4 regions of the Streptomyces sp. R41 genome follow, and region 2 is predicted to be linked to each of the others. Evidence: riboswitches for the same ligand, from Rfam matches in the RefSeq annotation. Region 2 holds a riboswitch; each other region holds the start of a gene.

Region 1 (7,312 bases), 600 kb from region 2:
CGGGCAGGCCGAGGGCGGCGTTGGCGGCGTAGGTGTCGAGGCCCTGGTCCTGGAGGGCGTACGCGTCGAGCTTGTTGTAGAGGCCGATGCCGCGGCCCTCCTGGCGGAGGTAGAGCAGGACGCCTCCGCGGTCGGCGATCTGTTCCACCGCCTCGCGCAGCTGCGGGCCGCAGTCGCAGCGGGCCGAGCCGAAGACGTCGCCGGTCAGGCACTCGGAGTGCAGTCGCACCAGCGGGTCGGCCCCGGGGTTGCCGAGGACGACGGCCAGGTGCTCCTTGTCGTCGGCGAGGCCGTGGAAGGTGACCAGCTCCGCGTCGACCGAGTAGCCGTCGCCGAAGCGCAGGGGGACCGTGACGCGGGTGCGCACGGTGGCGGTGGGGTAGTCGCGCATGTTGTCTCTCCGGTCCGGTCCAGCGGGTTCGCCGACAATGCTTCAGATTTGAAGCATGTCCTTGGAGAGAGACAGTACATGTGCTTTAAAGTTCAAGCAACGGACTTTACCCGCCCCTCGCGACCCTCACGATGTGGAGGAACGCCGCCGCCACGGCAGATCTTCCCCGCAGACACCGGAATTTTCGCCCTGAATCGCCCGCGCGATGCTCCCGCAGATCTCTTCCAGCTGCCCCACCTGCTCGGGCGTCAGATGATCGAAGAGCGCCGACCGCACCGTCTCCACATGCCCCGGCGCCGTCCGCTCCAGGACGGCCATGCCCTCGTCCGTGAGGACGGCGACATGGCCTCGCTTGTCGGTGGGGCAGCCCTCGCGCCGTACCGCGCCGTCGTTCTCCAGCCGCGTCACTGCGTACGTCAGCCGGCTGCGGGTGATCTTCAGTATCTCGGCGAGCTCGGTCATCCGCAGCCGCCGGTCCTTCGCCTCGGACAGCATGGCCAGGATGGAGTAGTAAAGGTGGGGCATGCCCGCCTCGGCCTGGAGCTGGCGGTCGATCGTGTCCTCCAGGAGCGAGGAGGCGGAGACGTACGAGCGCCAGGCGCGCTGTTCGGCGGGGGAGAGCCAGCGGGTCGTCATGCCGCCAGTCTAGGTATTGTTTAAAAGTTGAACCACAGGCCTTGAATCAACCGTACGAGTCACCGCGTGCTCGAACCGTACGAGCCACCGCGAGTCCTTGAACCGTACGAGCCACCGCGAGCTGGAGGGTCCGCCCCCATGCCCCACCCCTACGTCCTGTTGTCCGCCGCCGTCTCCCTCGACGGTTTCCTGGACGACACAGGCCCCGAGCGGCTGCTGCTCTCGGGCCCGGCCGACTTCGACCGGGTCGACGAGGTACGGGCGTCCAGCGACGCGATCCTCGTCGGCGCGGGCACGCTCCGCTCGGACAATCCACGGCTCCTGGTCAACTCCGCCGAGCGGCGCGCGGCGCGGGTCGCCGCCGGCCGCCCCGAGTATCCGCTGAAGGTCACCGTCAGCGGGTCCGGCGACCTCGACCCGGCGGCCCAGTTCTGGCACACGGGCGGCGAGAAGGTCGTCTATACGACGGACAAGGGCGCCGCGAGGGCGACCGAAGCCCTGCGCGGACTCGACGACGGGCTCGGCGTCGACGTCGTGTCGACCGGTCCAGAGCTCGACTGGCGTGTGCTCCTGGAACACCTTCATGACGTACGAGGTGTGCGGCGCCTCATGGTCGAAGGGGGCGGACGGGTGCACACCCAGCTGATGCGGGAGGGGCTCGCGGACGAGCTGCAGCTTGCCGTAGCGCCGCTCTTCGTGGGGGAGCCCGACGCGCCACGGCTGTTCGGACCCGGGGCCTATCCCCCCGGGCGGATGCGGCTGATGGAGACCCGGGCCGTCGGGGACGTCGTCCTCATCCGGTACGTCCCCACCGCGCCCGGAGTCGGGGGGCTCGCCGCCGCCGCGGACCGGCACTGGCTGAGGCTCGCGTGCGAGCTGGCCGCGTTGTGCCCGCCCTCGGAGACCGCGTTCAGCGTGGGCGCGGTGGTGGTGGCCGCCGATGGGACGGAACTGGCGCGGGGGTACTCCCGTGAGGGCGGTGACTCCGTGGTGCACGCCGAGGAGGCGGCGCTCGCCAAGATCGACCCCGCGGATCCGCGTCTCGGCTCGGCCACGGTGTACAGCAGCCTGGAGCCCTGTGCCCGTCGGGCCTCCCGGCCCGCGCCGTGCGCCCGGCTGATTCTCGACGCGGGGGTACGGCGGGTTGTCACCGCCTGGCGGGAGCCCGACACGTTCGTCGCCGGGGCCGACGGGAACGGGCTCCTCGTGGCCGAGGGCGCCGACGTGGTCGTACTCCCGGAGTACGAGGAGCGGGCCATGGCGCCCAACCGGCACCTTTTGTGAATCCCGCCGACACCTGCCGCTGAGGCATGCGCGGGGGCGCGTTTAAACGTGTGTGCTTCGGGTCCCGCGGATGGCGTACACTGGTTTCAACGACGCGGGGTGGAGCAGCTCGGTAGCTCGCTGGGCTCATAACCCAGAGGTCGCAGGTTCAAATCCTGTCCCCGCTACTGAAGGCCAAGGGCCGGAACTCGGATTCACGAGTTCCGGCCCTTGGTGTTTGCCGGCCACGGCCTCATACGTCCCCACATCCCCCGGTCGGTCCACACCGGTCGCCCCCCGCTCCCGCTCCGGGAAGCCTGGACGGGTGGGGCAGCAAACAGGCGAGCAGCGGGCCGAGGGCCCGTACGACCGGTCCGGTGGACGGCTGCCCGGCGATCCCGTGCCCGACCCCGGCCTCGATGACACCCCGCCCCGCGGCCCCGCGGACCCGGGCAGGCGCAGGATCTCGAAGGCGCGGGCCTTCGTCCGGGCGCTCCCCGCGCTGCTCATCGTCGTCGGGGCCTTCTACGACTACTTCACGCCGTCGGACTTCACCGCGTCCCCTCTCTTCACGGCCGCGCCGCTCGTGGCCGCGCCCCTGTACTCGCTGCGCGGCACGGTGCTCACCGGTGTCGCGGCCATCGCCGCGGTGCTCACGATCCACATCAGGCTCAGCATCGTCCTGAACGTCGGCTCGGTCACCGAAGTGGTCACGGTGGCCACGGCCGGCGTCCTGGCCGTCGTGATCAACATCCTCGTCCGCCGCAGCGACGCACGGCTCGCCACGGTCCGGGAGATCGCCGAGTCCGCCCAGCGCGCCGTGCTGCCGGAACCCGACGAGCGGATCGGCGGCCTCGAGGTCGCGGTGCGGTACGAGGCCGCGCAGGCGGACGCGTTCATCGGTGGCGACCTGTACGCGGTGCAGGACTCCCCGCACGGCGTACGGCTGGTCGTGGGCGACGTACGCGGGAAGGGCATGGGCGCGGTGGCCGCCGTCGCCGTCGTCATCGGGGCGTTCCGGGAGGCGGCCGAGCAGGAGGCGACGCTGGAGGCGGTCGCGCAGCGTCTGGAGCGCGCGCTGGCGCGCGAGGGCACCCGGCGCGACGGCCTCGACGCCTTCGAGGGGTTCACCACGGCCGTACTCGCGGAGATCCCGCACGGCGAGGACGTCGTACGGATCGTCAACCGCGGCCATCCGTCGCCGCTGCTCCTGCACGCGGACGGCACGCTCGTCACGCTCGACGCCGAGGATCCCGCACTGCCGCTCGGCATGGGCGAGTTGGGCACCTGGCCCGACCGGGCGGTGCGGGCCAAGTTCCCGCGCGGTGCGACGCTGCTCCTCCACACCGACGGCCTGTCCGAAGCCCGCGACGAGTGCGGGGACTTCTACGATCCCGCCGCGCGCCTCGCCGGACGGGTCTTCCCCGGTCCGGACGCCCTGCTGGCGGCCCTCGCCGAGGAGGTCCGCCGGCACACGGGCGACGGCACGACGGACGACATGGCACTGCTTGCCGTGCGGCGTTCTTGATCGTTGTCACGAGGGGTGATCGGGCGGTGTCCCTCCGCATAACGACTGACACACCGTCAACTGAATCGATGTTTATGCGACGTGGTCAACTCGCCCGATTTAGGCCGGTGGTGACCCCAAAGTCCTGGCCAAAAGCGTTAACGATCAGTCCGAACAGCTTGGAATCCGGTACCCGGGTCTATTAACGTTCGATAACGCAGCGCGGTCGTCCCAGCCGTCACAAGAGGCGGCTCCGTGCGCACGCGCCGAATCCCGCAAGGGAACCGGGGAACCACCAACTTGGGGTGAATCGAGCGTCTTTCACGGTGAACAAACCGTGGTTGACGCGCGTAGGAGACCTTCCTGCTCCGAACCCGTCAGCTAACCCGGTAGGCGAGAAGGAAGGAAAGGAGCACGCCCACGTGGCGTCCAACCGGCCTGCCCAGCAAACCTCGTTCGCGCCCAACGACACACAGCCCTTCGGCTACGCGTACGGCAACGACGAGGGTCCTTGGGAGGAGTGGAACCCCACCGAGGATTCCGTCCGTCCCGTCCGCGGCCGGCACCGCGTCAGCAAGCAGCGCGGCGGAGGACTCGCCCGCAGCTCCACGGTTCTCGGCGTAGGCGTCATCGCGGCCGTCGGCGCGGGCGGCATGGCCACCGCGGCACCCGGCAAGCCGCCGGTGTCGATCTCGCTGCCCGACCTGTCGTCGGTCACCGAATCCGCCAAGGCCCTGATATCCGACGGCGGCACCAGCGCGCCGAAAGGCTCCGCCACTCCGCTCACCAGCGCCGGTCTGACCAGCACCGACGCCGCGCAGGGCACCACCGACGCGGGCGAGGCGCTGCGCGCCCGCATCATGCAGCAGGCCGAGTCGCAGCAGGACCAGGTCGACACCGCGGCCCAGGACGCCGCCGAGGCCGCCGCCGCGAAGCAGGCCGTCGCGCTCGCCGCCAAGCAGCAGGACGACGCCGCGGCCAAGGCCGCCGCCGCGAAGAAGAAGGCGGAGGAGGAGGCCAAGGCGAAGGCCGAGGCGGAGCGTCTCGCCGAGCTCGCCAAGAGCTACTCGCTGCCCACCTCCTCGTACACGCTGACCTCGCGTTTCGGCGAGGCCGGCTCCATGTGGTCCTCCGGCTACCACACCGGCCTCGACTTCGCCGCGCCCACCGGCACGCTGATCAAGGCGATCCACAGCGGCACCGTCACGGAGGCGGGCTGGGCCGGCGCGTACGGCTACCGCACGATCCTCACCCTCGACGACGGTACGGAGCTGTGGTTCTGCCACCAGTCGTCGATCAGCGTCAGCGTGGGCCAGAAGGTCGCCACGGGTGACGTGATCGGGCGCGTGGGCGCGACGGGCAACGTCACCGGGCCGCACCTGCACCTGGAGGTCCACCCCGGCGGCGGCGACGCGATCGATCCGATGGCGTGGCTGCGCAGCAAGGGCCTCAACCCCTGACACGTACGTTCCTGATCCCCGGTGGTCCTGACGGCAACCCCCCCGACGTCAGGGCTGCCGGTCAGGCGTTTGCGGAGCCGGGTGTGCGTCGTGTGCGGAGTCGCGTGCGGGCCCAGGTGCGGAGTCGGGTCCGGAATATAACCATCCGGTACGGATGTTGAAGTTGAACATGACTTCTCTGCGCAAGTTCGGTTCCTCCGACCTCGAGGTCTTCCCGCTGTCCCTCGGTGGCAACGTCTTCGGCTGGACCGCCGACGAGGCCCAGTCCTTCGCCGTGCTCGACGCGTACGCGGCCGCCGGCGGCAACTTCCTCGACACGGCCGATTCCTACTCGGCGTGGATCGAGGGCCACAAGGGCGGCGAGTCCGAGACCATCATCGGCAAGTGGCTCAAGGCGCGCGGCAACCGCTCCGACGTCGTGGTCGCCACCAAGGTCAGCCAGCACCCCGAGTATCCGGGGCTGTCCGGCGCCAACATCAAGGCCGCGGCCGACGCGTCCCTGCGCCGTTTGGGCACCGACTACATCGACCTCTACTACACGCACTTCGACAAGCCCGAGGTGCCGGTCGAGGAGATCATCGGGGCGCTCGATGAGCTGGTGAAGGCCGGCAAGGTGCGCCACATCGCCGCGTCCAACATCTCGGCCGAGCGGCTCCAGGAGTCCCTGGAGTTCTCCGACCGCGAGGGGCTCGCGCGATACGTCGCCCTCCAGCCGCACTACAACCTCGTCTCGCGCGACACGTACGAGGGTGCTCTGCGGGACGTCGCCTCCCGCTCCGGCCTCGCGGCCGTCCCGTACTACGCTCTCGCGTCGGGCTTCCTCACCGGCAAGTACCGGCCCGGGACGACGGTGGACTCGCCTCGGGCTCAGGGGGCGGCCAAGCACCTTGAGACGGAGCGAGGGCTTCGCGTGCTCGCCGCCCTCGACGAGGTCGCCCAGGCGCACGACGCCCCTGTCGCCACGGTCGCCCTCGCCTGGCTGGCAGCCCAGCCCACGGTCGCGGCGCCCATCGCTTCGGCGCGGACGCCCGAGCAGCTTCCGGCGTTGCTGGGGGTGGGGGACCTGGTCCTGACGGACGGGGAGCTGAGCAAGCTGACGGAGGCGTCGGCGTAACCACCGGGTTTCTTCGCCCCCTCCGCCCCTGCCCATTCCCGTCCCTGGGGCTCCGCCCCAGACCCCGTTCGCGCAGTTCCCCGCGCCCCTGAAAAGGGGCGCGGGGAACTGCGCGATCCTTTGAGCGGGGGTCTGGGGGCGGCAGCCCCCAGGGACGGGACGGGAAGGGGCGGAGGGGGCGAAAAAAACTACGTGCGGTACGGGTTGTACGCGGGATATGGGGTGGCCGCGGGTCCGTAGGGGTGGCTGTACGCGTAGCCGTGGGCGGGCCACGGTGGGGGTACCGGGACCACCGGGGCCATCGCGCGGGCCGCGTAGGACAGGGCCGGGCGGGCAACATCCCGGCGGCGCCACAGCTCGTCGAGCAACTCCCGCTCCCGCACGACGAAGTCGGCACCCGCGCGCCCCCGGCGCCCCCGGTGCCGCAGAAACGCCAGAGACGTCGCATACGCCTCGTACTCCGCGACCGAGCGAGCCGCGGCCTTCCCGAAATGGTGACCGGCCCACTCGCGGGCGAGCCGCCGCGCCCGCATCGAGCCGAGCACATACGGCTCGGGCGCGCTCAGCCACCCGGCGACGGCGTACGCGGGCAGTTCCGCGCGCACGGTGCGCAGCTCCCGCTGCCGCGTCCAGATGGCCAGCCAGGTCAGCAGCCCGAACGCGGGCACCATGAACGCGGCGTACACCCCGAAGAACCCGTACTCCCCGAAGCTCGACGAGCCGTTCCAGGCGGAGTGCATGCCCATGGCGAGCAGCAGTCCGGTGAGGGGGAGCAGGACGCGGCGCAGATGCTGGCGCTCGGCGGACAGGGCCGCGATGCCGAAGCCGATGCCGGTCAGCACGGTGAACAGCGGGTGCGCGAAGGGCGACATCACCACGCGGACGAAGAAGGTCGCGGCGGTGACGGACGCGAGCCCGCGCTCGCCGCTGAGCTGGTCGGT
Region 2 (7,312 bases):
CACTTCACCCGGTCCGGCATGCCGCCCGCGCTCGGGAAGCCCTCCAGGACCTCGATGGAGTCGCGGCGCGCGATGTAGTCCTCGTGGGCGGCGCGATACGCGGCGGCCAGCTCGGGATCGGTCGCCAGCCGGTCCGTCATCTCCTTCATGACACCGTTGGCCTCGAGCGTGCCGATCGCGGACGCGGCCCGCGGACACGTCAGGTAGTACGTCGTCGGGAACGGCGTCCCGTCGGGAAGACGCGGCGCCGTCTCGACGACGTCCGGCTGCCCGCAGGGGCACCGGTGCGCGATCGCGCGCAACCCGCGCGGCGGCCGGCCCAGCTGCTGCTTGAAGGCCTCGACGTCCGCGTCGGTCGGCTCGGTGCGCGGGGTGGGCGGCGGTGGCGTTTCCATGCCGTGAGTCACTTGTCTTTCTGGTCAGTTCACTGGTCGGCGGCGTCGGACTTGTCCACGCCGTCCCAGACATTGGCGTACCAGGGACGGGCAGCCGCCCCCTTGTCGGCGCGGGCCTGCTTCGACGCGTCCGGGTCGATCACGATGTAGCCGGTCTCGCCCGGCATCACATAGTGCAGCCGCTGCCGGATCTGCTGCTCGGCGTACGCGTCGTCCTTCCAGCGTGCCTTGAGGTCGCGCAGCTGCTCGACCCGCTGGCGGGCCTGCTCCCGCTGCCGCTGCACATCGGCGATCTCGGCGCGCTGGGAGACGTACTGCCTTATCGGGTACGCGAGGGCCACGATCAGGGAGCACAGGACGAGGGCCAGGAGCGCCGCCCGGCCGGTCAGCCGCGAGCGGCGGGCCTGCCGCTTGGTCTGGGAGCGGTAGACACGGGCCGCCGTCTGCTCGCCGAGCAGCCGCAGCCTGGTCGCGGTGGAGAACCGGTCCCGGTCCTTCACGGCCATGAGTCCCGCCTCCCCGGTGCAAGCCCGTCACGTGCGTACGTCCCCGCACACGGTACGGGACCGAGTACGGGGACGTACGTACGACGCTTCCTACGACGCTACGGCTCAGGCCTTGCTGTGCCCGTGGTCCGCGGAGCGGACGTGCGGGAAGACTCAGCCCTTGCCGTGCCCACGGTCCGCGGAGCGGACGAGCGGGAAGGCTCAGCCCTTGAAGCGCGGGAAGGCGCTGCGGCCGGCGTACACCGCGGCGTCGTCGAGGATCTCCTCGATGCGCAGCAGCTGGTTGTACTTGGCGACGCGGTCCGAGCGGGCCGGGGCACCGGTCTTGATCTGACCGCAGTTCACCGCGACGGCGAGGTCGGCGATGGTGACGTCCTCGGTCTCGCCGGAGCGGTGCGACATCATGCACTTGAAGCCGTTGCGCTGGGCCATCTCGACGGCGTCCAGGGTCTCGGTCAGCGAACCGATCTGGTTGACCTTGACGAGCAGGGCGTTGGCGGAGCCCTCCTCGATGCCGCGGGCCAGGCGCTCCGGGTTGGTGACGAAGAGGTCGTCGCCGACGATCTGGACCTTGTCGCCCAGCTTGTCGGTGATGACCTTCCAGCCGGCCCAGTCGTCCTCGTACAGCGGGTCCTCGATGGAGACCAGCGGGTACGCGGAGACGAGCTCCTCGTAGTACTCCGTCATCTCGGCGGCCGAGCGGGACTTGCCCTCGAACTCGTACTTGCCGTCCTTGTAGAACTCGGACGCGGCGACGTCGAGCGCGAGCGCGATCTGCTCGCCGGGGACGTAACCGGCCTGCTTGATGGCCTCGACGATGAGGTCGAGCGCGGCGCGGTTGGACTCCAGGTTCGGGGCGAAGCCGCCCTCGTCGCCGAGGCCGGTGGACAGGCCCTTGGTCTTCAGCACCTTCTTGAGGGTGTGGTAGACCTCGGCGCCCCAGCGCAGGGCCTCGGAGAAGGACTCCGCGCCGATCGGCGCGATCATGAACTCCTGGATGTCCACGTTCGAGTCGGCGTGCGAGCCGCCGTTCAGGATGTTCATCATCGGAACGGGCAGCAGGTGCGCGTTCGGGCCGCCCAGGTAGCGGAAGAGCGGGAGGTCGCTGGCCTCGGAGGCGGCGTGCGCGACGGCGAGCGAGACGCCGAGAATGGCGTTGGCGCCGAGGGAGCCCTTGTTGTCGGTGGCGTCCAGGTCGAACATCGCCTGGTCGATCAGGCGCTGCTCGGTGGCGTCGTAACCGACGAGCTCCGGGCCGATCTGCTCGATGACGGCGAGGACGGCCTTCTCGACACCCTTGCCCTGGTAGCGGTTGGGGTCACCGTCGCGGAGCTCGATGGCCTCGAAGGCGCCGGTGGAGGCGCCGGACGGGACGGCGGCACGACCCGTGCTGCCGTCGTCGAGGCCGACCTCGACCTCGACCGTGGGGTTGCCTCGGGAGTCCAGGATTTCCCGGGCTACGACGACGTCGATGGACGGCACGAGCATCTCCTTCTGGGATGTGACGCGGGTACGCGGGGCCGTGGGGCCCGTAGTGCACGGAGCCGCGGTCGGCTCCGCGAGATGAGCCTAACCGCCTCCGGGGGATCGGCCAGCCGGTCGACCACCCCTTGGGCAGAACCGAGAGTAAATTGTTTCCGAACGGAACAAAAACCTGCCCCGTACACGAAACTCGCCGCGCACGAGAGCCGCGCACAAAAAGCCCCGCCCCGGTGCGTACGGGGGAACACGCACCGGAGCGGGGAGCCCGTGGGGACGGGGGACCCTCACGAGGCCTTCACTATGGAGACCACGTATAGGAGAGGGCTGTGGTTCAGCTGCGAGCCCGTTGTGGACTTCAGCTGCGAGCCTGTTGTGGACTTCAACTCCGAGCTCGTTGTCGACTTCGGCCGCGAGCTCGTTGTCGGCTTCACCCGCGAGCCCGCCGCCGACTCGGTCAGCTCAGGTGCAGCTGCTGACCCGGGTAGATGAAGTCCGCGTCGTCGACGATGTCCTTGTTCAGCTTGAACAGCTGCTGCCAGCCACCCTTGACGTGCTTCTTCTCGGCGATCGAGCTGAGGCTGTCACCCTTGACGACCTTGTACTCGCCGTCACCCTTCTTGACCTTCTTGCCGGTCGGGGTGGTGACGGTCTTCGTGGCGGCCGGGCGCTCGGCCGAACGCGAGGCGGGCTGCTCCGTCGTCCGGGTGGTGGTGCTCGGGGTCGTGCTCTGCGAGCTGCTCGTACCGCCGGTGTACGCGGCGCCGGACAGGCCCGTGCCGCAGGTCGGCCAGGCACCCTTGCCCTGCGCGGCGAGGACCTTCTCGCCGATGGTGATCTGCTCGGACTTGGAGGCCTGGTCGGCGGTGGCGGCGTAGGCGGTACCGCCGTACGCGGCCCAGGTGGAGGGCGAGAACTGCAGGCCGCCGTAGTAGCCGTTGCCGGTATTGATGGACCAGTTACCGCCGGACTCGCACTGGGCGACCGCGTCCCACTCGGAGGCGGTGGCGGCGGAGGCGTTACCGGCCGCCATCAGCGGGGCGGCGATGGCGACACCGGTGACACCGGCGAGCGCGGCTGCACGGGTGGCCTTGGACGGGCGGCGGTGCTTGCCCTTGCTGGAAAACAGCATGGAGAGATCCCCTCACCGACGCCTGCGAGGTGAGCTGTCGGGTTCGGGCGGGTGAGTGCCCGGTCGTACGCCACTGGCGCACGGCTTCACCCCAAGCCACTCCCGGTCAACTACCGGGCGCGGCGCTTACCTTGGGTCCCCCGCTCCTGCCTACGGCGCTGACGCGTCGACTGTTCCCGTACGGCCGTTGGCAGGATTCGGCGTTGCGACCGTCGGGGCCCGCTGTGGCGAGCGGTGATGACCGTAGACATGCGATCGGCGGAATTTCAAAGACGATCAGGGCTTCTGAGACTCATATCTCACTTGCGCCAAACCGGACATTCCACGGCGAACCATGACGCGAACTCCCGCTACTTTTCGCCCGATTCAGCACCAACTGCAAGGCTCTGACCGGGGAGGATGAGGTCGGGATCGGTGCCGACCGCATCCTTGTTCTCGGCATACAGCTCGGTCCATCCGCCCTTGAGGTCAAGGGAGTCGGCGATGGTCCAGAGACTGTCTCCGGCACGCACGACGTAGGAGCCGTCGGCGGCGTCACGGGAGGCGTCGGAGCCGCGCGAGGCGTGCCGCCCGGAGGCGCTGTCCGTACGACCGTCGGTCGCGCCCTCCGTCACGCCCTCGTCGGCGCTGTCGCCGCGGTGGCGCCCGGCGCCGGACGTCGCACTGCCGGACTCGGCCGAAGAGTCGTCGTTCTGGCCGGACTTGTCCGACTCGTCAGCCTTGGGCGTTTCTGTATCCGAGCTGTCGGAACCCTGTGAGGCGTCGGACTTCGTCGAGTTCTCGGTCGCGTCCGAGGGGGCGTCGGACGAGGAGTCGGAGCCCAAGCCGGATGAGTCGGATGAACCGGACTCGGCAGACGAACTGGACGAGCCGGACGAATCAGTGGAACTCGACGAGCTCGATGAGTCGTCCGCCACACCCGTGTCGACCTCGACCGAGCCGGAGTCCTTGCTGAGCCCGGAGAGCGGTCCACAGGTCGGCCAGGCGGCGAAGCCCTGGCCGTCGAGGACCTTCTCGGCGACGGCTATCTGCTGCGAGCGGCTGGCCTGGTCGGCGCTCGGGGCGTATTCGAGGCCGCCGTACGACTCCCAGTTCTCCTGGGTCAACTGCAGCCCGCCGTAGTACCCGTTGCCGTCGTTCGCGCTCCAGGCGCCGCCGCTCTCGCACTCCGCGACCCGGTCCCAAGTGGTGCCGTCGGCCGCGCTCGCGCTGGTGGCGCCGAGCAACGGGATCGCGATGGCCGATCCGGTCACTCCTGCGGCGACGATGAGGGCCGGGGCCTGACGGGGGCGACGATGACGGCCGTTCCCGGAGAGCATGCGGAAGCCTTTCGCGTGACAGCAGGTGACGACAGCCGCTACAGCGACTGCAGCGACGGATGGGCCGCGTTGATGGGTGAACGTATCCGCACTCGAACGCTTGTCACAAGTCGATGCAGCGTAGATCACGTGAAGATCACAGAGCTGAGGGAGCGTCACTTTTTCGCTGCCGAGCGGCCGCTCCCTGCACGCCCGCCGACTACGGACGGGACAAGTCAAGCGGAGGCGTGAACTCCACGGGAAGTGTGCGCAATCCACGCATAATGAGCCCACCACGCCAGCGCAAATCGGCCGAATCTCCCGCGAGTTGGAGATCGGGGAGGCGGGTGAGCAGGGTGGCGAGCGCGGTCTGGCCCTCCAGGCGGGCGAGCGGCGCGCCGAGGCAGTAATGGATGCCGTGGCCGTACCCGAGGTGTTGGTTGTCACGTCGCGAGAGGTCGAGCGTGTCCGGCTGCTGGAACCGCTCGGGGTCACGGTCCGCTGCCGCCAGTACGACGAGGACGGGGTCGCCGGACGCGATGTCCTGCCCGCCGATCCGGACGGGCTCGGTCGCGAACCGCCACGTGGCGAGTTCGACGGGGCCGTCGTAGCGCAGGAGTTCCTCGACGCCGGTTTCGAGGAGTCCCGTCTCCTTGGCGGCGAGGGAGGCCTGCAGTCGCTGTCGCTGCTCGGGGTGGGTGAGGAGGGCGTAGGTGCCGTTACCGATGAGATTGACGGTGGTCTCAAACCCTGCGAACAGCAGGATGAACGCCATCGCGGCGGCCTCGTTCTCGGTGAGGTGCTCGCCGTGGTCGGAGGCGCGGATGAGCCCGGAGATGAGGTCCTCGCCCGGGGCGGGCTCGTCCGGGAGCAGTTCGCGCTTGCGATGGATGAGTTCGGCCAAATAGCCGCGCATCTTTTTCACGGACCGCGCGACCCCGCCCCGCGGCCCTCCCCCGTGCCGGATCATCATCCCCGCCCAGTCCCGGAAGTCGTCCTGGTCCTCACGGGGGACGCCGAGCAGGTCGCAGATGGCGTAGATGGGGAGCGGGAAGGCGAACTCGTGGATGAGATCGGCGGAGCCCTTGTCGGCGAACTGGTCGATCAGGTGGTCCGTGAGCTCCTGCACACGCGGCGCGAACTCGGCCACCCGGCGCGGCGTGAACGCCTTGCTGACCAGCCGCCGCAGCCGGGTGTGGTCCGGCGGGTCGATGTTCAGCAGATGCGTCATCAACTCGGCCTTGCGCTCACCGGGGATACCGGTCTTCCCCTTGGCATGCGCGGGCTCGTCGTGATGGGCGGGATTCTTGGACAGCCGCGCGTCGGCGAGCGCCTGCTTGGCGTCGACGTACCGGGTGACCAGCCAGGCCTCCACCCCACTGGGCAGCCGGGTCCTGTGCACGGGGGCGTGCTCCCTGAGCCAGGCGTACGCCGGGTAGGGGTTGGTGGCGAACTCCCACGTGAAGAGTTCGGGGGCGGCGCTGGAGGGCTGGGGCTGGTCGGTCACTCCTTGACGGTATCGGGAGGGGGCCGGGGTGCCTGGGCCGACCAGCGGTCGGCCCAGAACTGGAAGAGATCCGCGAGGGCGCGTGCTGCGCCTCGGTCACCTCGCGCGCGAGTGGTTCCAGGCAGGGCACTGCGGCGAGCCTTCCGTTCTCCGCGAGACGAAACCCACGGTCCGCATCGCCCTGCGGTGCCCGAGGCCCGCTGCGAGGCGAAACCGGTCGAACGACTCCGCTGCCACCCCTCCGGCTTCCGCCGGACGATGACCTGTGCCGGCTCCGCCGCCAACTCCGGTGCCACCACGTCCCCTTGCGCCCGAACGCCCTGGACCAACGGTTCTCAGCCACGTCCTCGCCGGCCCCGTCTGCTTCACCCCGGACTGTCCGTAAATCACCTGCTGTTTGACTTCGCGGCTCGAGAACTCCCTACATTCGCGCCGTGGACCCCGAAATACTCAGATCCAGCTTCGCGGTCGTCGAGAGACGGGCCGAGTTCGCGGTCAAGTACTTCTACTCGCACCTGTTCCGGCACCACCCGGAGATCCGCGGACTGTTTCCGGTGGACTTCCCGGAGGACATGGAGCGGCAGCGGGACAGACTGTTCGCGGCGCTCACGTATGTGATGGAGCGGCTGGAGGATCCGGAGCTGCCGAGGTACTTACGGGAGCTCGGGAGGGACCACCGGAAGTATCTGGCGGAGCCGGAGCACTACGCCGCCGTCGGGGCGAGTCTGATCGCCGCTTTCGCCGTCGTCGCGGGGTCGGCGTGGAACGCGGAGGTCGAGAAGGCCTGGGGCGAGGCGTACGGGGCGATCACGAATGTGATGCTGCAGGGCGCGTGGGAGGCGCAGCAGCACGGCGAACCGCCTTGGTGGGACGCCGAGGTGATCGCCCGGACGCGGCACGGCGACGACCTCGTCGTACTGACCCTGCGACCGCGCCGCCGGCTGCGCTACTCCCCCGGCCAGTACGTCAGCGTCAACGTCGCCCATCTTCCGGGC
Region 3 (7,312 bases), 3.3 Mb from region 2:
GTAGACGATGCGGCGGTGCACGGGCTTGAGGCCGTCGCGCGCGTCCGGCAGGGCTCGCGAGTAGATGACCGAGTACGCGTACTCGAGGAAGGAGCCCTGCATTTCGTCCACGACGTCGATGTCGAGGATCTTCTCCTCGTACGAGTCGTCGGGCGGCGGGGTCTTCGTGCTGCGGCGGGCCATCGCTGCTGCGGCTCCTTCACAGTCTCTGCCGGGGCATGAACGGGATCTGACGCGGTCCATTGTGGACCGCCCCACTGACAACGCCGACCGCGACCCGTTCGTAGCGGGCTCGGAGGGCCTCCAGGGACGCGGCTGCGACCCGCGAGAGTCTCGCTCTCGGCGTACGAGGTGCGGGAACTTCGCCAGCCGTCGGCGCGCTTGCATACAGTGGCAGGACCGACAGGAAATACGCAGTTTTCCGCGATCGAAGGGACGTACATGCCCATGGGTCACACGGCCACAGCTGAGGCAGACTCCGGCGGCCTGACAGCGACCGAGCACCGCCTGGCCAACGGCCTGCGCGTGGTGCTCTCCGAGGATCACCTGACCCCGGTCGCGGCGGTGTGCCTCTGGTACGACGTCGGCTCGCGCCACGAGGTCAAGGGCCGTACCGGTCTGGCTCACCTCTTCGAGCACCTGATGTTCCAGGGCTCGGGCCAGGTGAAGGGCAACGGCCACTTCGAACTGGTGCAGGGCGCGGGCGGTTCGCTCAACGGCACCACGAGCTTCGAGCGCACCAACTACTTCGAGACCATGCCCGCCCACCAGCTGGAGCTCGCCCTCTGGCTGGAGGCCGACCGCATGGGCTCGCTGCTCGCCGCGCTCGACGACGAGTCCATGGAGAACCAGCGGGACGTCGTCAAGAACGAGCGCCGGCAGCGCTACGACAACGTGCCCTACGGCACCGCGTTCGAGAAACTGACGGCGCTGGCGTACCCCGAGGGCCACCCGTACCACCACACCCCGATCGGGTCGATGGCGGACCTGGACGCGGCCACCCTGGAGGACGCCCGCGCGTTCTTCCGCACGTACTACGCGCCCAACAACGCGGTGCTGTCGGTGGTCGGAGACATCGACCCGCAGCAGACGCTCGCCTGGATCGAGAAGTACTTCGGCTCCATCCCCGGGCACGACGGCAAGCCCGCCCCGCGCGACGGCTCGCTGCCCGAGACCATCGGCGAGCAGCTGCGCGAGGTCGTCGAGGAGGAGGTCCCGGCGCGCGCCCTGATGGCCGCCTACCGGCTCCCGGAGGACGGCACGCGCGCGGCCGACGCGGCCGACGTGGCGCTCACCGTCCTCGGCGGCGGCGAGTCCTCCCGGCTCTACAACCGGCTCGTACGCCGCGACCGCACCGCCGTCGCGGCCGGGTTCGGCCTGCTGCGGCTCGCCGGAGCGCCCTCCCTGGGGTGGCTGGACGTCAAGACGTCCGGCGACGTCGAGGTCCCGGTCATCGAGGCCGCCGTGGACGAGGAGCTCGCCCGGTTCGCCGAGGAGGGCCCCACGGCCGAGGAAATGGAGCGCGCCCAGGCCCAGTTGGAGCGCGAGTGGCTGGACCGGCTCGGCACCGTCGCGGGCCGCGCCGACGAACTGTGCCGGTACGCCGTCCTGTTCGGCGACCCGCAGCTCGCCCTGACCGCCGTGCAGCGCGTCCTGGAGGTCACCGCAGAGGAGGTCCAGGAGGTCGCCAAGTCCCGCCTGCGCCCCGACAACCGCGCGGTGCTCGTCTACGAGCCGATCGCCCCCGAAGACACCGACGCCGCTGACGACACCGACGAGGAGGCGGCGAAGTGACCGAGCTCGCCACCATGGACTTCCACCCGCAGCCCCAGGCCGGCGAGGCCAAGCCGTGGGCCTTCCCGTCGCCCGAGCGCGGCACGCTCGACAACGGCCTCACGCTCCTGCGCTGCCACCGCCCCGGCCAGCAGGTCGTCGCCGTCGAGGTGATCCTCGCCGCGCCGCTGGAGGCCGAACCAGCGGGCCTCGACGGCATCGCCACGATCATGGCGCGTGCCTTCTCCGAGGGCACCGACAAGCACTCCGCCGAGGAGTTCGCCGCCGAGCTGGAGCGCTGCGGCGCCACCCTCGACTCGCACGCCGACCACCCCGGCGTACGCCTGTCGCTCGAAGTGCCCGTCTCGCGCCTCCCCAAGGCGCTGGGTCTGCTCGCCGACGCCCTGAGGGCACCGGCGTTCGCGGACAGCGAGGTCGAGCGACTGGTCCGCAACCGCCTGGACGAGATCCCGCACGAGACGGCCAACCCGGCCCGCCGCGCCGCCAAGGAGCTCTCCAAGGAGCTGTTCCCGGCGACCTCGCGCATGTCGCGCCCGCGCCAGGGCACCGAGGAGACCGTCCAGAAGATCGACGCGGCGGCCGTGCGCGCCTTCTACGACAAGCACGTACGCCCCGCGACGGCCACCGCCGTCATCGTCGGTGACCTGACCGATGTCGACCTCGACGCGCTGCTCGCGGACACGCTCGGCTCCTGGACCGGCTCGTCCGCCGAGCCGCGCCCCGTGCCGCCGGTGAGCGCCGACGACACCGGCCGCGTGATCATCGTGGACCGCCCCGGCGCCGTCCAGACGCAGCTGCTCATCGGCCGCGTCGGCGCCGACCGGCACGATCGCGTCTGGCCCGCCCAGGTGCTCGGCACGTACTGCCTCGGCGGCACCCTCACCTCGCGCCTGGACCGCGTCCTGCGCGAGGAGAAGGGTTATACCTACGGTGTGCGGGCGTTCGGCCAGGTGCTGCGCTCCGCGCCGGACGGCACGGGCGTCGCGATGCTCGCCATCAGCGGCTCGGTGGACACCCCGAACACCGGTCCGGCGCTCGACGACCTGTGGAAGGTGCTGCGTACCCTCGCCGCCGAGGGCCTGACGGACGCCGAGCGCGACATCGCCGTACAGAACCTGGTGGGTGTGGCGCCCCTCAAGTTCGAGACCGCGGCGGCCGTCGCGAGCACGCTCGCCGACCAGGTCGAGCAGTACCTGTCGGACGACTACCAGGCGACGCTCTATCAGCAGCTCGCCGCGACGGGCACCGTGGAGGCCACCGCGGCCGCCGTGAACGCCTTCCCGGTGGACCGTCTGGTGACCGTCCTGGTGGGCGACGCCGCGCAGATCGAGGAGCCCGTCAAGGAGCTCGGAATCGGTGAAGTGACCGTCGTCCGGGCCGAGTAGGACAGCGCGACTCCCTGAAGACCCAGGTGACTGAAGAGTCACCTGGGTCTCCTTTTGCCCGAACTTCGGCCTACTTCCCGGGCTTCGTCCCCAAGGTGTCCGTATTGATAGGGAGGTTGCCTGTCTGCCCTGTGGCATGCGCTACAAAGGCCGTGATCCGTTTGTTGTTTGAAAGATGCCCCGTTTAGCGTCGGTCGGGCTGTTCGTCAGGCAGTGCGCCGCGCCCGCGGCACCGGACAGCCATCGCCGAGTCCCCGTACGGCGCGAGCCAGGGGAGCCGGGGACCCACACGCAGTCCCTGGGGTGAATCGGACGCCCTCCCAGGAGGGAGTCCGTAGGAGACCTTCCTGCTCCGAACCCGTCAGCTAACCCGGTAGGCGAGAAGGAAGGAAAGGATCAGCCCCTACATGGCGTTCACCTGTGGCACAGGGAAGCACCGTCGTCCGAGCCGCGTGAAGCGCACGACCACGAACGCCGTCGGCGTCGCAGCGCTCGCCACCACCGGTGTCATCGGAACCCTGGCCGCCCCGGCACTCGCCGCGGACACCTCCGCCGAGCAGACCGGGCTGACCCCGATCATCACCATCGGCGACACCCTCGCCGAGAAGATCGACGCGCAGGCCGTCGCCCAGCAGCACGCCGCCGACGAGGCCGCCGCGCAGAAGAAGGCCGAGGAAGCCGCCCGCAAGGAGGCCGCGAAGAGGGCCAAGGAGGCGCGCGAGGCCAAGGAGCGCGCCGCCCGCGCAGCCGAGCGCAAGCGTCTCAACACCTTCGTCCTGCCGATCACCGGCTCGTACATCTCCACCGGCTACAAGGCCGGTGGCAGCCTCTGGTCCTCCGGCAGCCACACCGGCGTCGACTTCCACGCCGCGTCCGGCACCTCGGTGCACGCCGTCGGCTCCGGCACGGTCGTCACGGCCGGCTGGGGCGGCGCCTACGGCAACCAGGTCGTCATCAAGATGCACGACGGTACGTACACGATGTACGGGCACCTGTCGTCCATCGGCGTCTCCGTGGGCCAGACGGTGACTCCGGGCCAGCAGATAGCCCTCTCCGGGTCTACCGGCAACACCACCGGGCCGCACCTCCACTTCGAGGCCCGTACGACCGCGGAGTACGGCTCGGACATCGACCCGGTGGCGTACCTTCGTTCGCACGGTGTGAACGTCTGACAAGCGCATCACCGCTTCTTCGCCACTTCCGATGCCCCGGCTCGCCGAGCCGGGGCATCGTCGTTTCAGGCGGCCGTGTGTCCAAAAAATATCCCTGGATTCCGGCCTGCCATCGGAAATTCCGGCTCCCTGCAATAGAGTCACTGAACAAGCGTCAATCGATGGCGTTTCGCGGGGATTAAAGCGGAGGTCCGGTCATGCGTATTCCGGCGCACTCGGTATGCACGGCGATCCGTGACGACATCGTCGCGGGTGTCTACGAGCGAGGCAGCCGGCTCACCGAGGAACTGCTCGCGCGGCGCTACGGCGTCTCGCGCGTCCCCGTGCGCGAGGCCCTGCGCACGCTGGAGGCCGAGGGCTTCGTCGTCACCCGTCGGCACGCGGGCGCGTGCGTCGCGGAGCCCACCGAGCAGGAGGCCTCCGACCTGCTGGAGATGCGCATGCTGCTTGAGCCGCTGGGTGCCGCGCGGGCCGCGCAGCGCCGTACCGAGGCCCACCTCAAGGTGCTCCGAGGCCTGGTCAGGCTGGGTCAGGAGCGGGCCAGGAGGGGCCACAGCGAGGACCTGCGCTCGCTGGGCGGCTGGTTCCACGAGACCCTCGCGCAGGCTTCCGGAAGCCCCGCCCTCACCTCCACGCTCGCCCAGCTGCGGCACAAGATCGCATGGATGTACGCGGTGGAGGCGCCGGCCAACCCCGCCGAGTCCTGGGCGGAGCACGGCGGCATCGTGGACGCCGTGGCGCGCGGTGACAGCGAGCGGGCCCGGGCGATCACGGCCCTGCACACCGAGCGTGCCGCGGTCGCGCACCGGCTCCGATTTCCCGGCGGCGGAGATCGTCCGGACCGTGTGAGGACTTCGCAACCTCCCGTAAACATGACGGGCCTGCGGCATTAACACGGGCGCCGTATACAAAGAGGGATATTCGGCAGGGCCCTATTTCCGCTGCCCCTCTTTTCGCGTGCCGAGAATTCCGGTGCGTGTTATTTTCGTGGGTGCGACGCGGGGTGCGCGGGTGACATGCGCAGAATTCCTGGACGGTGTACGGAAAACGGCTGAGCCGCGCCGCCCGGGAATGGGTGACGCGGCTCAGCCGCATGGTGTCCGTAATGCTCAGACGGTCTCGGGGAGCTCCTCAAGCCCCTCGGCGACCAGCTTCGCCAGACGGTCGAGGGCAGCGTCCGCACCCTCGGCGTCGGACGCGAGGACGATCTCCTCGCCGCCCTGGGCGCCCAGCCCGAGGACAGCGAGCATGGAGGCCGCGTTGACGGGGTTGCCGTCGGCCTTGGCGATCGTCACGGGGATACCGGAGGCCGTCGCGGCCCGGACGAAGATGGAAGCGGGGCGGGCGTGGAGGCCCTCGGCCCAGCCGACGTTGACGCGGCGCTCAGCCATGTGATGCTGCCCTTCAGGTTTTCAGGGTTGTCTAGACCAGTGTCCCATATCGTGAAGCGTCTCCGGAGCGGTCCTTCGTCCCCTCCGGAGTGTCGTCGGATCGCGGCCTCGATCCGACTTCCGTTGCCCACAGACTGCCTCGCGCCGTTGTCGGACGCGAGCCGTACTCTGGGCCCCATGCAGACCTCGTCGGACCGGCACGAGTACCCCGCTCACTGGGAGGCGGACGTGGTGCTGCGTGACGGTGGTACCGCACGCATCAGGCCCATCACCGTTGATGACGCCGACCGCCTGGTCAGCTTCTACGAGCAGGTCTCGGCCGAGTCGAAGTACTACCGCTTCTTCGCGCCGTACCCGCGACTGTCCGCCAAGGATGTCCACCGCTTCACGCACCACGACTTTGTGGACCGGGTGGGTCTCGCGGCCACGGTGGGCGGCGAGTTCATCGCCACCGTACGCTATGACCGCATTAATGCCGACGGCCTGCCCGCCTCCGCGCCCGCCGACGAGGCCGAGGTCGCCTTCCTCGTGCAGGACGCCCACCAGGGCCGCGGGGTCGCCTCGGCCCTTCTGGAACACGTCGCGGCCGTGGCCCGTGAGCGCGGCATCCGCCGCTTCGCCGCCGAGGTGCTGCCCGCCAACACCAAGATGATCAAGGTCTTCACGGACGCCGGGTACCAACAGAAGAGGCACTTCGAGGACGGCGTCGTACGCCTGGAATTCGACCTCGAACCCACCGACCGGTCGCTCGCCGTGCAGCGCGCGCGGGAGCAGCGTGCCGAGGCCCGGTCCGTGCAGCGACTGCTCGCACCCGGCTCGGTCGCCGTCATCGGCGCGGGCCGCACACCCGGAGGTGTCGGCCGCAGTGTCCTCACCAACCTCCGTGACGCCGGATTCACCGGCCGCCTGTACGCGGTCAACAGGGCGCTTAAGGAGAAGGAACTCGACGGAGTCCCCGCGCACCGCTCCATCCGTGACATCCACGAGCCCGTCGACCTCGCCGTCGTCGCCGTGCCCGCGCCGCTCGTCCCCGAGGTCGTCGCCGAGTGCGGCGAGCACGGGGTGCAGGGGCTCGTCGTCGTCTCCGCCGGGTACGCCGAGAGCGGCCCCGAGGGGCGCGAGCGCCAGCGCGAACTCGTGCGCCAGGCGCGTACGTACGGGATGCGCATCATCGGGCCGAATGCCTTCGGGGTCATCAATACATCCCCCGACGTGCGCCTCAACGCCTCGCTCGCGCCCGAGATGCCGCGCCCCGGGCGGATAGGCCTGTTCGCCCAGTCCGGCGCCATCGGGATCGCCCTGCTGTCCCGGCTGCACCGGCGCGGCGGCGGCGTCACGGGGGTGACCGGTGTGTCGACGTTCGTCTCCTCCGGGAACCGGGCGGACGTGTCCGGCAACGACGTACTGCAGTACTGGTACGACGACCCGGACACCGACGTAGCCCTCATGTACCTCGAATCCATCGGCAACCCACGCAAGTTCACGCGCCTCGCGCGGCGGACGGCGGCGGCGAAGCCTCTGGTCGTCGTCCAGGGGGCGCGGCACGGCGGGGCGGCTCCCCAGGGGCATG
Region 4 (7,312 bases), 3.0 Mb from region 2:
GATCCAGCCGGTGACGTACGTCGACTGCAGGTGCTCGCCGTTCTCCTCGATCACCCGGCCACCCTGGTCGGGGACGGTGCCCGACTCGACGTCCCAGGGCAGCTTGGGCAGTTCGTCGGACAGGTAACCCACGGCGCGGTAGACCGCGGTGACGTCCCAGTCCTTGAACTCACCGGTGCCCTTGACGTTGCCCGTGCCGTCGAGGGCGGTGCGCTCGGTGCGCAGGCCGACGACCTTGCCGTCCTCGCCGAGGATCTCGGACGGCGACTCGAAGAAGTGCAGGAACAGCTTGTGCGGGCGGTCGCCGACATCGCGGATGGCCCAGTTCTCCAGGGTCTTGGCGACCATGTCGGCCTGCTTGTTGCCCCGCCGGGTCGCGATCGAGCCGTCGTCGTAGTCGATGTCCTCGGGGTCGACGATGACCTCGATGTTCGGGGAGTGGTCGAGCTCCCGCAGCTCCATCGGGCTGAACTTCGCCTGCGCCGGGCCTCGGCGGCCGAAGACATGGACCTCCAGGGCCTTGTTGGCCTTCAGGCCGTCGTGGACGTTCGGCGGGATCTCGGTCGACAGCAGTTCGTCCGCGGTCTTGGCGAGGATGCGCGCCACGTCGAGCGCGACATTGCCGACGCCGAGGACGGCGACCTTCTCCGCCTCGAGCGGCCAGGTCCGGGGCACGTCCGGGTGACCGTCGTACCAGGAGACGAAGTCGGCCGCCCCGTACGAGCCGTCGAGGTCGATGCCGGGTATGTCGAGTGCCCGGTCGGCCGTCGCACCTGTGGAGAAGATCACCGCGTCGTAGAAGGCGCGCAGATCGTCCAGGTTGATGTCCCCCGGGTAGTCGACATTGCCGAAGAGGCGGATCTGGGGCTTGTCGAGCACCTGGTGCAGGGCCGTGACGATGCCCTTGATGCGGGGGTGGTCGGGGGCGACGCCGTAGCGGATCAGGCCGAACGGAGCCGGCATCCTCTCGAAGAGGTCGATCGACACGCCTGGCTCGACAGCCGCCGCGGATTTCAGCAACGCGTCGGCGGCGTAGATCCCGGCGGGGCCGGCTCCGACAATGGCTACCCGCAGGGGGCGAGGCATGTTCTGGTTCCCTTCGAGCGGTGACAGGCGTACTCGCCGGGAAGCCTAAGCTAAGGCAAACCTAAGTCAGTAGTCGGGCTGGACCTATGACCTCATAAGGCCACCTTATGAGTCGGCTTCGACGGCACGGCGTTCCCGCGCAGACGCCTCGCCCGGGCCGACGGACGGCGTGCCTCAGCGGTGGGCGAGCCTCCATTCCCCCCGTTCTCGCAGGTGGGCCAGGTTCCTCCTGGCAGAGCCGCTGACGCGCGATCGGCCTCCTTCTGTGATGACCTGGAATCGTGTTCCGTGACCGGGCATCCCTCTCCGCGCCCATGCGGCCGGGCAACCTACTCCCCGCCCGGACGATGACCGTCGCCTGGTCCCTCATGCTGCTGCCGGCCCTCCTCGCGTGGCTCGTCGTGGTGGAGCAGGCCGACGGTATGGAGATGGAGCCGGGAACGATGGGCCTCGACCTGCCGCTGTTCCTGCTCCTCTGGGTGATCATGATGATCGCCATGATGTTCCCGTCCCTGGCACCGGTGGCCATCACCTGGGCCCGGGCCATCGGCCGTCAGTCGTCCGGTACGGCCCGCGCGGCCCGGATCACCCAGTTCGCGGGCGGATACCTCATCGCGTGGGCGGTGTTCGGTCTCTGCGTATACGGGAGCCTCATCGCGACCGGCGACCTCGTCGACGGCCGGCCCGAAGCCGGGCGCTGGATCGGCGCCGGAGCCTTCCTGCTCGCCGGACTCCACCAGTTCAGTCCGCTGAAGAACATCTGTCTGCGCCACTGCCGAAGCCCCGTGGACCAGCTCGTACGCCATGCCGACTACCGGCCTGGGGCACGCGACCTGCGCGTCGGGGCCCACCATGGGCTCTACTGCGTGGGCTGCTGCTGGGGGCTCATGATCGTCCTCATCCCGCTGGGCACCATGAACATCGCGGCGATGGCAGGACTTGCGACCGTGATCTTCATCGAGAAGTTGTGGCGGCTCGGACCGGTGTTCAGCACCGTGGTCGGCGTCGTGTTCCTGGTCCTGGCCGCACTGGCTCCGTTCCAGAGCTGGCTACTGCCAGGACTGCAACATCCCGGTCCGTCGATGCAGCCGATGACCTGACTGCTCACCTCATGCGGTGAGTCGGCGGTCGCAGCCGAGATGAGCTGTCATGCGCCGTTGACCTCCTGGGCCAGTCGGCGGGCTCGCAGCAGGCGGACCAGGTCAGCGGGTACGGCCGGGGTCGCGGTCCAGCTTTTCGCCGCCGGTCCATGCCAACGATGTGAGCCGGGCGGCCAGTACGACGAAGGTCACAAATACATATCGGACACTTCGCACTTCAACCTTCACACGAGGCACACAAATTGGCTAGGTTGACGGCAGACCGCAAGACTCCCTCCGGCGAACCTCGCCGGGTCGCGCGGCCTCCGCCGAATCCGGTGCGCCCCCGTGGCAGCCGGAGCCGGGGACCCAACCGAACTTGGGGTGAATCGGCCCAACCGCCCAGCAGGGCAAGGGCCGTAGGGCATACCTTCCGGAACCGTCCGCCCGAACCCGACAGCTAACTCGGTAGGCGGAACACGGAAGGAGTGCGTCTCCCATGGCGCCGGAACGAACCCCGCGCCCTGGAGGCATCGGCCTCCCCGGCATGCGCGACTCCGCCCCCACGACGGCGGCCCTCAGCTCCGCGGACGCGTTCTCCCGGACTCCCGACGCCACGCCGCCCGCAACGGACGGGCCGAGCCGCGAAGAGGTCCGGCAGCGGATCAGCTCCCTCTACGACCAGGCCGAGACCGCCACCGGGAACTACAACGCGACCCGCGCGATGTCCACGGGGACGCGCAGGCGCGTCAACCCGGCACTCGACAGCGGGAGCAGGCCCACCGACACCGCCCTCGACGACGTGGCCAGACAGTGGTTCGACGTGGCGCGGACACGGCTCGGTCCGACCGTCCCGGCGAGGCTGCCGGCCGACAGAACGCCGAACCGCCCGGCCCAGGCGCGGCCCACACGTCCGGCTGACGAACTCGCCGACCGTGGGCGGGAGTCGGCCGCACGACCCGTCCCGGAGTTGACCGCCGGGCCTGTCGCAGGAGTGACTGCCGGGCCGGTGGCGGAGTTGACCTCCAGGGCCGTCGCGGCGCTGCCGGCCGCGCCGCGGACACGGCGGGAAGTCGCCAAGGCCGTGCCCGCACCGGCAGCGCAACCGCGACAGCCCTCGGCCTCCTTGAAGACTTTCAAGGAGCAGATCCAGCAGAAGCTCGCGGTGGCCCGAGGGCTGCTCTCCCAGCACACCGCGCAGCTGAGCGCGCCCTTCCCGGCGATCGAATCCCGGCCGGCAGAAGACACCTGGCATAGCTACGGGGAACCGGCTCCTCGCCGGCCCGAAGAGGAGTGGCAGCAACAGCAATCGGTCACTCTCGGCACAGCCACGTCCATCGCCGCGGACGTGCCCATCGGCGCGGACAGCGCGTCGGACTCCGGGTACGGCAGCAAGGCCGCGAACGTACTCGCCTTTGCCCGTGGACAGATCGGCAGGCCGTGCGTCTGGGGCGCGTCCGGACCGGGCTCGTACGACTGCTCGGGCCTCACCCAGGCCGCCTGGAGAACCGCCGGGGTCGCGCTCCCGCGCACCGCGCGCGACCAGGCGAGCGTCGGTACGGCCATCCCCCTCGCCGACATCCGACCGGGCGACCTGATCTTCTTCTACGGCGACGTCAGCCACGTCGGCCTCTACATCGGCGACGGCATGATGATCCACGCGCCGAGCCCGGGGGCATACGTGCGCGAGGAGTCGATCTTCTACGCCGGAGCGTCGGCGATCCACAGCGCGGCACGGCCCGCGTGAAGCCCTGCGGCGTGGTGCACAGGGCCGCCCCGGGATCATGAGGGGCGCAGAACGGCCCATTGACCAAGCGGACGGTGAAGGGGGGTAGTTGGCAGAGTGAATAGTGCGCGACCATGGTGCGCATGACCGTGGCCGATCGCGCCATGACCCAACTGGAGTCATGGCCGAACCTGATAAGTGGCTCACCCCGATGCGCCGCTGGACGCGCCTTCGGGACGATGGGGCACGACATCGTGCACTTCCACTCCGACGACGCCGCGGATCTGCATCTCACGCATGCGGCCGTCCATCGGCTTCTCCCCCACCTGCAGCACAGCACCGCTGTGCGGGTGCACCCCGGATCCTCGTGGATCACCGTGCTGCTGGACTGCGACGCCGATGTGGCGCTTCTGCTCACGCTGATCAGTGTCGCTCTCAAGGAGCACGACCGGGCCGGAGGAGACGAACCTCCCGAGGGCCCCTCGACGCTCTGCGACTGGCAGCCTCAGGCATTCCCCTCGCCGCGCGCGGGGGCCTCCGCGGCCGTCCGTCACCGGCGGGTTCCGGCCGCGTGGAAGGCGGTCGGGCGGTTCATCCCGCACGGGCGCTGAACGCGATCACGGGCCTACGGACCTGCCACGGCCCCCACTCCCCCGGCCGACGGACCTGCCGAGCCCTGCCGGTCACGCGCGCACGGCGACAACGTGCCAGTGCCGGCCCTCCAGGTCGACGTACAGGCCGGGGTCGACCAGCTCGTCGCCCTCCCGCTCGTACGTCTGCTCGGTGAGCAGCTCGGTGAGGTGGCACGGGCGGCCGCGGAGGTCGGTCCACGGCAGGCGGATCCGGCCCTGGGCGGGCTGGTCGGAGAGGTTGACGACCACGAGGTGGCGGGCGGATCCGGTGGTCCAGCACCAGGCGACCAGGTTGTCGTGGGACGGATTGTCCGGCCAGCCCGTGCAGTCGAGCAGCCGCCACTCCCCTCCCTTGCGCATGCCGGACGAGGCGACCGAGGCCAGCAGCCGGTGGTGGAAGGCGAGCAGTTCCTTGTCGACGGGCTCCTCCGGGCGGCGGGAGAGGAAGACCGGCGGCCTGACCCGTCGGCCCTCGAACTGGCCCTCGTGCCACAGCGTCGCGCCGGGCAGCGTCGCGACGGTGACGGCCGCCGCCCGCTCCCGCTCGGGCGACATGGCGGCGGCGGCCCGCGGTTCGTCGTGGTTCTCCAGGAAGCGGACGAGCCCGCGCTGGTGGCCGAGGTCGGCCAGCAGATGCGGACGCACCGAGTCGGCGCCCTCGTGCAGCAGCCGGTCGTAGAGCCGCTTGTCGTAGCAGTGGTCGAACCCCTGCTGCTGGAGCGCCCATTCGAGGTCCCAGTAGGCCTCGGCGACGAAGAGGAGGTCGGGGTGGCTCTCGCGGACCCTGGGGATGACGTACGGCCAGAAGTCCTCGGCCGGTGCGGCGCCCGCGCGGTCGCCCCAGGTCTTCGCGAACACGTCGGTCATGAGCAGCATGGCCATGTCGCAGCGGACGCCGTCGGCCTGGCCGCCGATCGCGGCCAGGGTGTCGACGGCCGCCGTACGGAGCTCGTCGCTGAAGGCGTTCAACTGGACGACGTCCGGCCAGGGCGGGAAGTAGGGGTCGCGGCCGCGGGCGAAGACCTGCCCGCCTGCTTCCAGGAACGCGTCGGGGTTCCGGGCCAGGTCGTCCAGGGTTCCTTGGACGAGGCAGCCCGGGCGTTCGGTGAGCCATGAGTGGTCCGGGGCCACGTGGTTGGGGACGTAGTCGAGGATCAACCGGACGCCGCGGGCGGCCAGTTCGGCGCGGGCGGCGGCCAGCCCCTCCGGCCCGCCGAGCCCCTCGTCGACGACGTAGTTCCGGACGCAGTACGGCGATCCGGCCACGTCCTCCGTGCGGAGGTCGGTCAGTGCCGCGCGGAACGAGGCTTGGAGCGACTCGTCGCGCAGCGCGATCTCCAGCCCGGCCGGGCTGCGCTCCCAGACGCCCATCAGCCAGACCGCGTCGACGCCGGGCAGGACGACCTCGTCCCAGGCGGCCGCGGGCACTTCGCCCAGGGTGACCGGGTGGCCGTAGCGGCTGCTCAACTCCCGCAGCCAGATCAGGGTATTGATCTCGTAGATCACCGGCTGGTCGGGCCACGCGGTCATGACAGCGGCTCCTCTCGGTCACCCGTCGGGCGCAGGCTCTCGCGGCCGCGGGCGGACCAGTCCTCGGCGCCGAGCGTGTGGAACAGCGTCGCGGTCACCGCGGCCAGTCCGGTCCAGCCCGTCTGATGGGAGGCGCCGAGACCGGCGCCGTTGTCGCCGTGGAAGTACTCGTAGAAGAGGATCAGGTCCTTCCAGTGCGGGTCCTTGGCGAACTTGGCCTGGGCGCCGTGCACCGGCCGGTGTCCGTCGCCGTCGCGCAGGAAGGTGGCGGTGAGCCGGTCGGAGATCTCGCGGGCGACCTCGTACAGATTGAGCTGCCGGCCCGATCCGGTCGGGCACTCGACGGTGAAGTCGTCGCCGTGGAAGGCGTGCAGGTTGAGCAGGGCGCGGATGAGCAGCAGGTTGACCGGGAACCAGACCGGCCCGCGCCAGTTGGAGTTGCCGCCGAACATCCCGGAGTCGGACTCGGCGGGCAGATAGCCGACACCGTATGTCTCACCGTGCACTTCGAAGGTGTACGGGTGCTCGGCGTGGTGGCGGGAGAGCGAGCGGATGCCGTGCGGGCCGAGGAATTCGGACTCGTCGAGCATCAGGGACAGGATCCGCCGCAGCCGGTCCTCGCCGAACAGGGCGAACAGATACCGTCCTTCGGCGTTCGGGCCCAGCGCCTCGTGAGAGGAGACGGTGGCCTCGACGGCCGGGTGGCGCTCGACGAACTCCCTTGCTCCCGCGACCAGTTCGGGGAAGCGCTGATCCGCCCAGCCGCCGACCACGCTGGTGGCGGCGAGCGGGATGAGTCCCACGAGCGAGCGCACCTTGAGCCGGGTCGCCGTGCCGTCAGGCAGTCGCAGCACGTCGTAGAAGAAGCCGTCCTCCTCGTCCCACAGGCTCGCGTTGTCCGCGCCGATGCGGTTCATGGCCACGGCGATCCACGCGAAGTGCTCGAACAGGGACTGCGCCTGCTCGATGTAGACCGGGTTGTCGACGGCCAGCTCTATGGCGATTTCCAGGAGGTTCTGGCAGTACAGCGCCATCCACGCCGTGCCGTCCGCCTGGTCGAGGTGGCCGCCGGTGGGCAGCGGGGCACTGCGGTCGAAGACGCCGATGTTGTCGAGGCCGAGGAAGCCGCCCTGGAAGACGTTGTTGCCGTCGGGGTCCTTGCGGTTGAGCCACCAGCTGAAGTTCTTCATCAGCTGGTGGAAGGCGTTCTCCAGGAAGGCGCGGTCGCCGTGGCCGGTGCGGTGCTTCTCCAGCTCGTA

The links. A riboswitch is a leader RNA that binds a small molecule or an ion and turns the genes downstream of it on or off. The one in region 2 is predicted to bind cyclic di-AMP.
Region 1: another riboswitch for cyclic di-AMP. It lies ahead of AB5J53_RS23325 (M23 family metallopeptidase); the one in region 2 lies ahead of AB5J53_RS20605 (transglycosylase family protein).
Region 3: another riboswitch for cyclic di-AMP. It lies ahead of AB5J53_RS35500 (M23 family metallopeptidase); the one in region 2 lies ahead of AB5J53_RS20605 (transglycosylase family protein).
Region 4: another riboswitch for cyclic di-AMP. It lies ahead of AB5J53_RS07005 (C40 family peptidase); the one in region 2 lies ahead of AB5J53_RS20605 (transglycosylase family protein).

What each region holds. Positions count from the first base shown of each region.
Region 1 covers NZ_CP163443.1:5,095,238-5,102,549, reverse strand. Annotated here, with positions in the region: gene ribA (GTP cyclohydrolase II) at 1-391, opposite strand, end outside; gene AB5J53_RS23345 (MarR family winged helix-turn-helix transcriptional regulator) at 518-1,027, opposite strand; gene AB5J53_RS23340 (dihydrofolate reductase family protein) at 1,166-2,311, shown strand; tRNA gene AB5J53_RS23335 (tRNA-Met) at 2,405-2,478, shown strand; gene AB5J53_RS23330 (PP2C family protein-serine/threonine phosphatase) at 2,616-3,818, shown strand; cyclic di-AMP (ydaO/yuaA leader) riboswitch at 4,052-4,208, shown strand; gene AB5J53_RS23325 (M23 family metallopeptidase) at 4,220-5,257, shown strand; gene AB5J53_RS23320 (aldo/keto reductase) at 5,427-6,371, shown strand; gene AB5J53_RS23315 (PrsW family intramembrane metalloprotease) at 6,560-7,312, opposite strand, start outside.
Region 2 covers NZ_CP163443.1:4,496,987-4,504,298, forward strand. Annotated here, with positions in the region: gene AB5J53_RS20590 (DUF501 domain-containing protein) at 1-395, opposite strand, end outside; gene AB5J53_RS20595 (septum formation initiator family protein) at 425-901, opposite strand; gene eno (phosphopyruvate hydratase) at 1,103-2,389, opposite strand; gene AB5J53_RS20605 (transglycosylase family protein) at 2,838-3,512, opposite strand; cyclic di-AMP (ydaO/yuaA leader) riboswitch at 3,517-3,725, opposite strand; gene AB5J53_RS20610 (transglycosylase family protein) at 3,863-4,831, opposite strand; gene AB5J53_RS20615 (cytochrome P450) at 5,031-6,317, opposite strand; gene AB5J53_RS20620 (globin domain-containing protein) at 6,752-7,312, shown strand, end outside.
Region 3 covers NZ_CP163443.1:7,796,635-7,803,946, forward strand. Annotated here, with positions in the region: gene AB5J53_RS35485 (DNA topoisomerase (ATP-hydrolyzing) subunit A) at 1-183, opposite strand, end outside; gene AB5J53_RS35490 (M16 family metallopeptidase) at 448-1,794, shown strand; gene AB5J53_RS35495 (M16 family metallopeptidase) at 1,791-3,179, shown strand; cyclic di-AMP (ydaO/yuaA leader) riboswitch at 3,414-3,574, shown strand; gene AB5J53_RS35500 (M23 family metallopeptidase) at 3,587-4,351, shown strand; gene AB5J53_RS35505 (GntR family transcriptional regulator) at 4,549-5,244, shown strand; gene AB5J53_RS35510 (HPr family phosphocarrier protein) at 5,461-5,742, opposite strand; gene AB5J53_RS35515 (GNAT family N-acetyltransferase) at 5,920-7,312, shown strand, end outside.
Region 4 covers NZ_CP163443.1:1,473,830-1,481,141, forward strand. Annotated here, with positions in the region: gene AB5J53_RS06995 (FAD-dependent oxidoreductase) at 1-1,086, opposite strand, end outside; gene AB5J53_RS07000 (DUF2182 domain-containing protein) at 1,368-2,186, shown strand; cyclic di-AMP (ydaO/yuaA leader) riboswitch at 2,483-2,656, shown strand; gene AB5J53_RS07005 (C40 family peptidase) at 2,665-3,912, shown strand; gene AB5J53_RS07010 (luciferase family protein) at 4,056-4,502, shown strand; gene AB5J53_RS07015 (alpha-amylase family glycosyl hydrolase) at 4,575-6,053, opposite strand; gene AB5J53_RS07020 (glucosidase) at 6,050-7,312, opposite strand, start outside.